2 regions of the Serratia entomophila genome follow, and region 1 is predicted to be linked to the other one. Evidence: predicted binding sites of a transcription regulator. Region 1 holds the regulator's gene; the other holds the start of a gene.
What was found. The regulator LexA, encoded in region 1, represses DNA repair genes until DNA is damaged. The targets are predictions, from matches to a motif close to TNCTGTATGTACATACAGNA.

Region 1 (4,633 bases):
GTTAACCCATGGTGAATCAGTTTTAGATGCGGCAGGCAAGGCGTGTAACCAAGAAATTTTTATGGTCTTTTACGTTGACCAAAGGAGCGCCAAATCCCAACTCATTTCGCCAGCCACATGATTAATTGTAGCCACAGATAACGGTAAATATAAAAAAACCAGAATAAAAACCCATATTAAAATTAAATATTAGAAAAAAACGCCATTAAACAAGAAACTAACCTGACCCAATTGACGCTGATGACATGTAACAGAATATAAATAAAAACATAAGAAAATCTAATAAATAAACGGTAAGAACATGGAGCTATCTTGCCGCAAACCAGCTGCCGCGCACCCGGTGGCGATGCCAGAGCCAGCCCAGAGACAGGCCGCGCAGCGAAAGGAATACCGCCAGCGCCAGCCACAGCCCGTGGTTGCCCAGCTGCGGCACGCTGAACAGCGTCAATCCGTAACCGGCCGCCGCCACCGCCATGCTGTTGCGCATCTCCGCCCCACGGGTAGCGCCGATAAACATGCCGTCCAGCAAATAGCACCATACGCCAACCAGCGGCAGCACCGTCTGCCACGGCAGATAATGGCTGGCCAACTCACGCAGCTCGGGCAACGAGGTTAACGCCGCCACGATCTGCTGCCCGGCAACGGCGTAAACCGCGCCAAAGGCCAAGGCTACCAAACAGGCTTGCCGACAGGCGGCGCGCCATATCTTCCTCAGTTGGCGGTCGTCACGGGCGCCATAGGCGTGGCCCGAATGCGCCTCCACCGCGTAAGCGAAGCCGTCCAGCGCGTAAGCGGTGAAGGTCAGCAGGTTCATCAGCACCGCATTCACCGCCACCACTTCGCTGCCAAGCCGCGCGCCAAAAATGGTCAAAGAGGCGAAGCACAGCTGCAGCAACAGCGAACGCAGCATGATGTCGCGGTTCAGCGCCAGCAGGCGCCGCAGGTTGCCGCGCCAGGCCTGTTGCAGCATCGGCAGTGAGATGCCGCGCAGGCGCATCACGCGCCACGTCAGCCACAGCCCGAGCAGCAGCGTGGCGTATTCGGCGATAGCGGTCGCCGTCGCCGCCCCCTGTACGTTCCAGCCCAGCCCCATCACCAGCCAGATATCCAGCGCGATGTTCAGCAGGTTGCCGACGATCAGCAGGATCACCGGCGCGCGCACGTATTGCACGCCGAGCAGCCAGCCGAGGATCACCATATTGGCCAACGCCGCCGGGGCGCTCAGCCAGCGGATCTCGAGAAACAGCCGCGCCTGCTGCAGGACTTCGGCGTTACCGCCGACGATCCCCAGCGCCAAATCAATCAGCGGCTGGCGCAACAGCACAATCGCCAACCCGGCCAGCCCCGCCAACAGCAGCGGCTGCATAAAGGCGCGCGCCAGCGCCTGCGGGTTCTGCGCCCCCAGCGCCTGAGCGGCCAGGCCGGTGGTGCTCATGCGCAGGAACAGCAGCAGCATAAACAGGAAGCTGGTGGCCATGGCGCCGATCGCCACGCCGCCCAGATAGGTTGGGCTATCGAGATGGCCGATCACCGCGGTATCCACCAACCCGAGCAGCGGCACGGTGATATTGGAAAAAATCATCGGCAGGGCAAGACGCCACAGGGCTTTATCGGTGTCGCTGGTGAAGGCGGAAATCAGGCGCATGGTGAAATGTTCCCGTGAATACCCTTCCTGTTCAAGTTGCCGCCGTGTTGGCTACGTCTTGAAATTTCCTGGGTATTACATTGAATCAGAAATGACATCGCCCCAAGGCTGGGGCGATTTAAATCAGGGCGCAAGCGTTCGGGCGCGGCGGTTAAATCCAGTCGCCGTTGCGGATCACGCCAACCGCCAAACCTTCGATGGTGAAATTCTGCTGGCGCAGATCGACCACGATCGGTTGGAATTCGCTGTTTTCCGGCAGCAGTTCAACGACGTTGCCGTGTTTTTTTAGGCGTTTGACCGTGACTTCGTCTTCAATGCGCGCCACCACCACCTGGCCGTTGCGCACGTCTTGCGTCTTGTGCACCGCCAGCAGATCGCCGTCGAGAATGCCGATGTCGCGCATCGACATGCCGTTGACCCGCAGCAGGAAGTCCGCGTTCGGTTTGAACAGGGAAGGATCCACCTTGTAGTGGCCTTCGATATGCTGCTGGGCCAGCAGCGGTTCGCCGGCGGCCACGCGGCCGATCAGCGGCAAACCCTCTTCGTCTTCCATCAGCAGGCGAATGCCGCGTGACGCGCCGGAAACGATCTCGATCACCCCTTTGCGCGCCAGCGCCTTCAGGTGCTCTTCTGCGGCATTTGGCGAGCGGAACCCCAGACGCATGGCGATCTCGGCACGCGTCGGCGGCATGCCCGTCTGCGAAATATGATCGCGAATCAGATCATAGACCTCTTGCTGTCTGGTAGTTAGTGCTTTCATTCCGCCCCCCTGTTTGTTTATACAGTCTTGCTGTGAGTATATACAGGTAAGCTCGGATTGGGAACCGAAGAATGAATAAAAATCAGGGATTAGCGTTCCGCTCAGGCGAAGTGCTGCCACAGCACCGAGCCCCAGACGAACAGCGCCAGCAGGATCGCCAGCGACACCGCCGCCGACCCCATGTCCTTGGCGCGGCCGGACAGCTCATGGTATTCGCTGCCGACGCGGTCTACCACCGCCTCGATCGCACTGTTCAGGATCTCGACGATCATCACCAGCGCTACGGATCCGATCAATAAAATGCGCGCTATCGCACCCACATCCAGCCAAATCGCCAGTATGATAGCCAGCACGGTCGCCACCAGCTCCTGACGGAACGCCGCCTCGTGCTGCCAGGCGGCAGAAAGTCCTTTATAAGAGTAGCCGGCGGCTTTAATAATACGGGTCAGGCCGGTTGCTTGGTTCGCCATGTTTTCAGTGCCTTTCTCAGAGGTAAGTCATAATAAAAAGAGCCCGGATCGGTCAACGCTATCGGCTCTCGGTTTTCCAACACCACAGATCTGCTACCCGGTTTCTGGTATGCTTGCGGCGCATTGCTAACAAGAGGCTTCACGTTGTTATGTCAGGTTGGCGTAAAATTTATTATAAATTATTGAATTTACCACTCAAATTGTTGGTAAGAAGTAAGGTTATCCCTTCAGACCCGGTGACGGAGTTAGGGTTGGATCCCTCACGGCCGATTTTGTATGTTTTGCCTTATAATTCCAAGGCGGATTTGCTGACGCTGCGCACCCAGTGCCTGGCGCAGGATCTGCCCGACCCCCTCAACCCGCTGGAGATCGACGGCACGGTGTTGCCGAGCCACGTGTTTATCCACGACGGCCCGCGCGTGTTCCGCTACTACACGCCGAAGGAAGAGTCGGTCAAGCTGTTCCACGACTATCTGGATCTGCACCGCAGCAACCCGGATCTCGACATCCAGATGCTGCCGGTTTCGGTGATGTTCGGCCGTTCGCCGGGGCGTGAAGGCCACGGCACTCCGCACCTGCGCCTGCTGAACGGCGTGCAGAAATTCTTCGCCGTGCTGTGGCTCGGCCGCGACAGCTTCGTGCGCTTCTCCAATACCGTTTCGCTGCGCAGCATGGCCACCGAACACGGCACGGACAAATCCATCGCGCAGAAACTGGCGCGCGTGGCGCGCATGCACTTCTCGCGCCAGCGCCTGGCCGCGGTCGGCCCAAGCCTGCCGGCGCGCCAGGATCTGTTCAATAAGCTGTTGGCCTCCAAAGCTATCGAAAAAGCGGTCGAGGACGAAGCGCGCAGCAAGAAAATTTCCCACGAGAAAGCCCAGCAGAACGCCATCGCGCTGATGGAAGAGATCGCCGCCGACTTCTCTTACGAGACCGTGCGCCTCTCCGACCGCGTGCTGAGCTGGACCTGGAACCGGCTGTACCAGGGCATCAACGTCACCAACGCCGAGCGCGTGCGCCAGCTGGCGCAGGACGGCCACGAGATAGTCTACGTGCCCTGCCACCGCAGCCACATGGACTACCTGCTGCTGTCCTATGTGCTGTATCACCAGGGCCTGGTGCCGCCGCACATCGCGGCCGGCATCAACCTCAACTTCTGGCCGGCCGGGCCGATCTTCCGCCGCCTGGGCGCGTTCTTCATCCGCCGCACCTTCAAGGGCAACAAGCTGTACTCCACGGTGTTTCGCGAATACCTCGGCGAGCTGTTTACCCGCGGCTATTCGGTGGAATACTTCGTCGAAGGCGGCCGTTCGCGCACCGGGCGTCTGCTGGAACCGAAGACCGGCACCCTGTCGATGACCATCCAGGCGATGCTGCGCGGCGGCGCCCGCCCTATCACCCTGGTGCCGATCTACATCGGCTACGAGCACGTGATGGAAGTGGGCACCTACGCCAAAGAGCTGCGCGGCGCCACCAAGGAAAAAGAGAGCCTGTTGCAGATGCTGCGCGGCCTGCGCAAACTGCGCAACCTGGGCCAGGGCTACGTCAACTTCGGCGATCCGCTGCCGCTGACCGCCTATCTGAACCAGCACGTGCCGCAGTGGCGTGAAGCGATCGACCCGATCGAAGCCCAGCGCCCAAGCTGGCTGACGCCGACGGTCAACGATCTGGCGGCCAAAATCATGGTGCGCATCAACAATGCCGCCGCCGCCAACGCCATGAACCTGTGCTGTACCGCGCTGCTGGCCTCCCGCCAGC
Region 2 (4,633 bases), 1.4 Mb from region 1:
CCGATGTTTTCATTGATGGCTTTCGTCACGGCGCGCTTGAAAAACACGGTTTCGTCGCCGAAGCGCTATGGGAACGAAATCCAGGCCTGATCGCGGTCGAAGCCAACTGTTACGGATTTAATGGGCCATGGGCTGGCCGTCGCGGTTGGGAGCAACTCGCTCAATCCGTGACAGGGCTTGCCTATCAGCACAGCGCGGGTAGGGCCGATCCTGCCTTGATACCCGCCTATTTCAGCGATTACGGCACGGGTTGCCTGGGGGCCATCGGTGTACTGGCTGCGCTTGAGCAGCAATTCACCGTAGGGCAAGGCTGCCGAGTGCGTGTTTCACTCGCGCGTACTGCGATGCTTGGCTTGGAATACGATGAAAATAGTGAGGTCGGGCAGCCAATTGGTGCAGAAGATCTTGAGCGCTATCTGGTGGATCAGGAATCGCCCCATGGCCTTCTGACACGGGTAGCGCCCGTAGCCCAAATGGATCAAACGCCGCCCTACGCGCGCTGCCCTGCAAGCTATCCGGGTACCGCTTCATTGAATGCGGCATGGGATAGTGAGCCGGAAAAAATACTGCAGGTTACGCACTCGACAACTCGAATCTTCCGTCAAGATATTGCACATTGGCGTGGGCATCAGGAACTTTGACATTTTCACCCGCAGGATAACTGCCATGCCGAAAATTGCTGTGCCCTCTTATCCGCGCGGTATTTCCTGCCCTTGAGGGGCGGATATTCACCTTCGGCGAAGGTGAATTCGGTTCATGCGACAGCCCCCTAATGAGATGTATTTCCAGGCTTTTTAAGCATATCCATTAACGAGCGGCCTGAGGATGCATGAGATGAAAAGTATTAAGCCGCTGCGCCAGATCGTCGCGTTGTCGGGCTTATTGAGGATAAACCTGGGCGCGGGCCAGCGGATCGCGCCGGTTTCTGCTGCAGGTTATCCACAGTTTTGGTGGATAACGTGTGCGTAATGCCCGCTGAAATCGGCGGAAGCTTTAAAAAAAATCACTCAGAAAATTATTATATTACGAGATAAAGCCTGCTCTGGTGCGAGGTTGAGGGTTGCACGTCTTGGCGTTTCGTTTATGATTAACTGTATGTATATACAGTAAAGTTATGATTATGATGAAGACACCTAATCTGTACGCATTTTCACCAGGCGAGCCGGTAACGCTGCCGCTGTTTGCCGAACCGGTGGCCTGCGGTTTTCCTTCCCCGGCGCAGGACTACGTCGAAAGCCGGCTGGATATCGGCAAGCTGTTGGTGCGCCACCCCAACGCCACTTACTTTGTGCGCGCCAGCGGCGATTCGATGGTCGACGGCAATATCAAAGACGGCGACCTGCTGATCGTCGACAGCGCACTGACGCCGGAGCATGGCAATATCGTCATCGCCGCCGTCGACGGAGAATTCACGGTCAAAAAACTGCAGCGCCACCCGGACCTGCGGCTGCTGCCGATGAACCCGGCCTATGCGCCGATTGTTTTCGGCGACGAAACGCAGCTGGAGATTTTCGGCGTGGTGACCTTCATTGTGTATGCCGCGGTGTAACCATGTTTGCCCTGGTGGATGTGAACAGTTTCTACGCCTCCTGCGAGACCATTTTCCGGCCGGATCTGAAAGGGCGGCCGGTGATCGTCTTGTCCAATAATGACGGCTGCGTGATTGCCCGCAGCGCCGAGGCCAAAGCGCTCGGCGTGCCGATGGGGGCGCCATTCTTCAAGATTAAGGATGAGATGCGCCGGCAGAATGTGGCGGTGTTTTCCTCCAATTATGCGCTGTACGCCGATATGTCCCGCCGGGTGATGGACACCCTGGAGGAAATGGCGCCGGCGGTGGAGATCTACTCTCTGGACGAAGCCTTTCTGCGGCTGGACGGAATAGACCGCTGCGTGGCGCTGGAGCGGTTTGGCCACCAGGTGCGCGACAGGATCCGGCAGGAGCTGCACTTGACGGTTGGCGTGGGCATCGCGCCGAGCAAGACGCTGGCGAAATTGGCCAACCACGCCGCCAAAAAATGGCGCAAAACCGGCGGGGTGGTGGATCTGTCTGAACCGGTCCGCCAGCGTAAACTGCTGGCGCTGATCCCGGTGGAAGAGGTGTGGGGAGTTGGCCGCCGGCTGACCCGCCAGCTGCAGGCGATGGGCATTCACACCGCGCTGCAGCTGGCGGACTGCGATACCCGGCTGGCGCGCAAAACCTTCAGCGTGGTGCTGGAGCGTACGGTGCGAGAACTGCGCGGCGAATCCTGTCTGCAGCTGGAGGACGAGGCGGCGGCCAGAGAGCAAATTATTTGCTCCCGCTCGTTCGGCCAGCGCCTGACGCACTACCCGCATATGCGCGAGGCGATCTGCAGCTACGCGGAACGCGCGGCGGAGAAGCTGCGCCAGGACGAGCGCTACTGCCGCAACGTGTCGGTGTTTATCAAAACCAGCCCGCATTCGGCGGGCGAAGGGTATTACAGCAATGTGGGCACCGCCCGGCTGCGTACGCCGAGCAACGACAGCCGCGACATCATCGCCATGGCGGTGCGTGCGCTGGAGAGCATCTGGCAGGAGGGGCGGCGTTACCTGAAGGGCGGCGTGATGCTGGGGGATTTCAGCGCCGGCGCCATGGCGCAGATCGACCTGTTCGACGATTGCCCGCCGCGGCGCAACAGCGGGCAGCTGATGGCCACCCTGGACAAGCTGAACCGGGAAGGGCGCGGCCGCGTCTGGTTCGCCGGCCAGGGCATCGTCAAGCCCTGGCAGATGAAGCGCGACATGCTGTCGCCGGCCTACACCACCCGGCTGGCGGACATTCCGCAGGCGCGGCTGGAGGGCGGGGCCTCAGACCACCGGCGCCACCGTCAGCAGCAGATTGGCGAAGCGGCGCTGCTCGCCGGAGGCGATCACCAGTAGCGTGCGATCCGATTTGACCGCCGCATAAAAATCCTCGCGCGGCAGGTGCTCGATGGTGCAGCCGGCAGGCAGCAATTGCCGATACTCGGCTTCGGCGCCGTTGATAAAGTCCGGCGGGCAGGCCATCAGCGCGGCGCTTTCCACGTTGATGCAGGTGAGGATTTTTTCCAGGATCAGCGGGGCCGCGAGCGTGCCGGGCGACAGGTTCAGGTAAACGCGGGCCGCATCTTTGGGCGCGTTGTTTACGCAGGCGTAGTTGCCGTCGGCGATTAACAGCTGGGATTTGTGCCCGCATTGCGCCAGCGCGCATAGCAGCTGTGGATGAATGAGATCTGATTTAATCATAACGGTTCTCTGAGCAGGCAGCCGCACGGGCCGCCTGCGGGTGGGTTACATGCGGAAAATGCCGCCGTTGATATCGATGGTGGCGCCGGAAACGAAGCCGTCGTATTCCGCGGCCAGGAAGGCAATCACGCGCGCCACATCGTCCGGCGTGCCGGCCCGGCCCAATGGAATGGCGCGAATGGTTTCCTCCGCCGACTGTTGGGTGGTGTGGCGGTTATGGAAACGCGTGCCGAGGATTAGCCCCGGGGCGACGGCGTTGACCCGAATGCCATGCTCGCCCAGCTCCGCCGCCAGCGAACGCGTCCAGGTCAGCACCGCGCCTTTGGTGGTGGAGTAAACCAGCGAGCCGGAGTGGCCGCCGGAGCGGCCGGCCAGCGAGGCCAGATTGACGATGCTGGCGCCGTCCTGCGCCGCCTTCAGGAAGGGCAGCGCGCTCTGCGTGACGTTCAGCATGGTAGTCAAATTCACATCGATCACGGTTTGCCAGAACGGGCGGTCGATCTCGCCCAGCCATTTGCGTCCCACGATGCCGCCGACGTTATTGATCAGAATATCGATGCCGCCGAGAAACTCGGCGCCGGCCAAAACGCAGCGTGCGGTTTCTTCGGTCGAGGTTAAATCGGCGTAGCTGTAGGCCGCCTTTTGCCCCCGCGTCTGGGCCAGCGCCACTAACGCCTTGGGGCCTGCCTCATCGCTATGGTAGTGGAAATAAATATCGCAGCCGGCCTGAATCAGCCGCTCGGCCGTTGCCCGGCCAATACCCTGTTCGGCTCCGGTAATGAAGACTTTTTTGCCTGCGAGGTCGCCCATGGTTTATTTCTCCGTTGTTAATGTGGTCTGAAAAAGGGTTAAGAATTGATGACGCCTTCACGCTGTTTGGCGCAGTAAAAAATGCAGGTCAGGCCGGTTGCCAGCAGGCATAAAGACAGGAAAATCAGCCCCGGCGTGCTGCTGTGGGTCAGATCGTTCAGCAATCCCACCGCATAGGGGGCGACAAAGCCGCCGATATTGCCGATGCAGCTCACCACCGCCAGCCCGGCGGCGGCGGCGGCCCCGGTCGAAATATTGGCGGGCATGGATAAAAATGACGGTACTGAGGTGTAGATGCCGACGGCGGCGATGCACAGGAAAGACAGCGAGACCCACAGGTTGTACTTAAAGAAGATCACTGCGCCCACCAGGCCGATGGCGGCGACCACCATGCTGATGCCGGCGAATACGCCGATTTTTTTGGTTTTGCTGGCCCACAGGCTCCACGGATAAACCAGCAGCGCAGCCAGGCCATAAGGAATGAGCGCCAGCAGGCTAACGTTGAAAATATTGTCGCCGGAAATCGAGGTGAGGATGGAAGGCAACCACATGCCGAAACCATAAATTCCGCACACCATGC

Region 2: umuD (translesion error-prone DNA polymerase V autoproteolytic subunit) is a predicted target of LexA. The motif match lies at 1,090-1,109, and genes of this name have one in related genera.

Annotation. Positions count from the first base shown of each region.
Region 1 is NZ_CP082787.1:4,486,950-4,491,582, forward strand. Features, by position in the region: gene dinF (MATE family efflux transporter DinF) at 308-1,645, opposite strand; gene lexA (transcriptional repressor LexA) at 1,797-2,405, opposite strand; gene KHA73_RS21580 (diacylglycerol kinase) at 2,507-2,875, opposite strand; gene plsB (glycerol-3-phosphate 1-O-acyltransferase PlsB) at 3,025-4,633, shown strand, end outside.
Region 2 is NZ_CP082787.1:3,055,859-3,060,491, reverse strand. Features, by position in the region: gene KHA73_RS14905 (CoA transferase) at 1-641, shown strand, start outside; gene KHA73_RS24565 (hypothetical protein) at 835-969, shown strand; gene umuD (translesion error-prone DNA polymerase V autoproteolytic subunit) at 1,124-1,549, shown strand; gene umuC (translesion error-prone DNA polymerase V subunit UmuC) at 1,552-2,898, shown strand; gene KHA73_RS14890 (RbsD/FucU family protein) at 2,827-3,243, opposite strand; gene KHA73_RS14885 (SDR family NAD(P)-dependent oxidoreductase) at 3,289-4,053, opposite strand; gene KHA73_RS14880 (MFS transporter) at 4,092-4,633, opposite strand, start outside.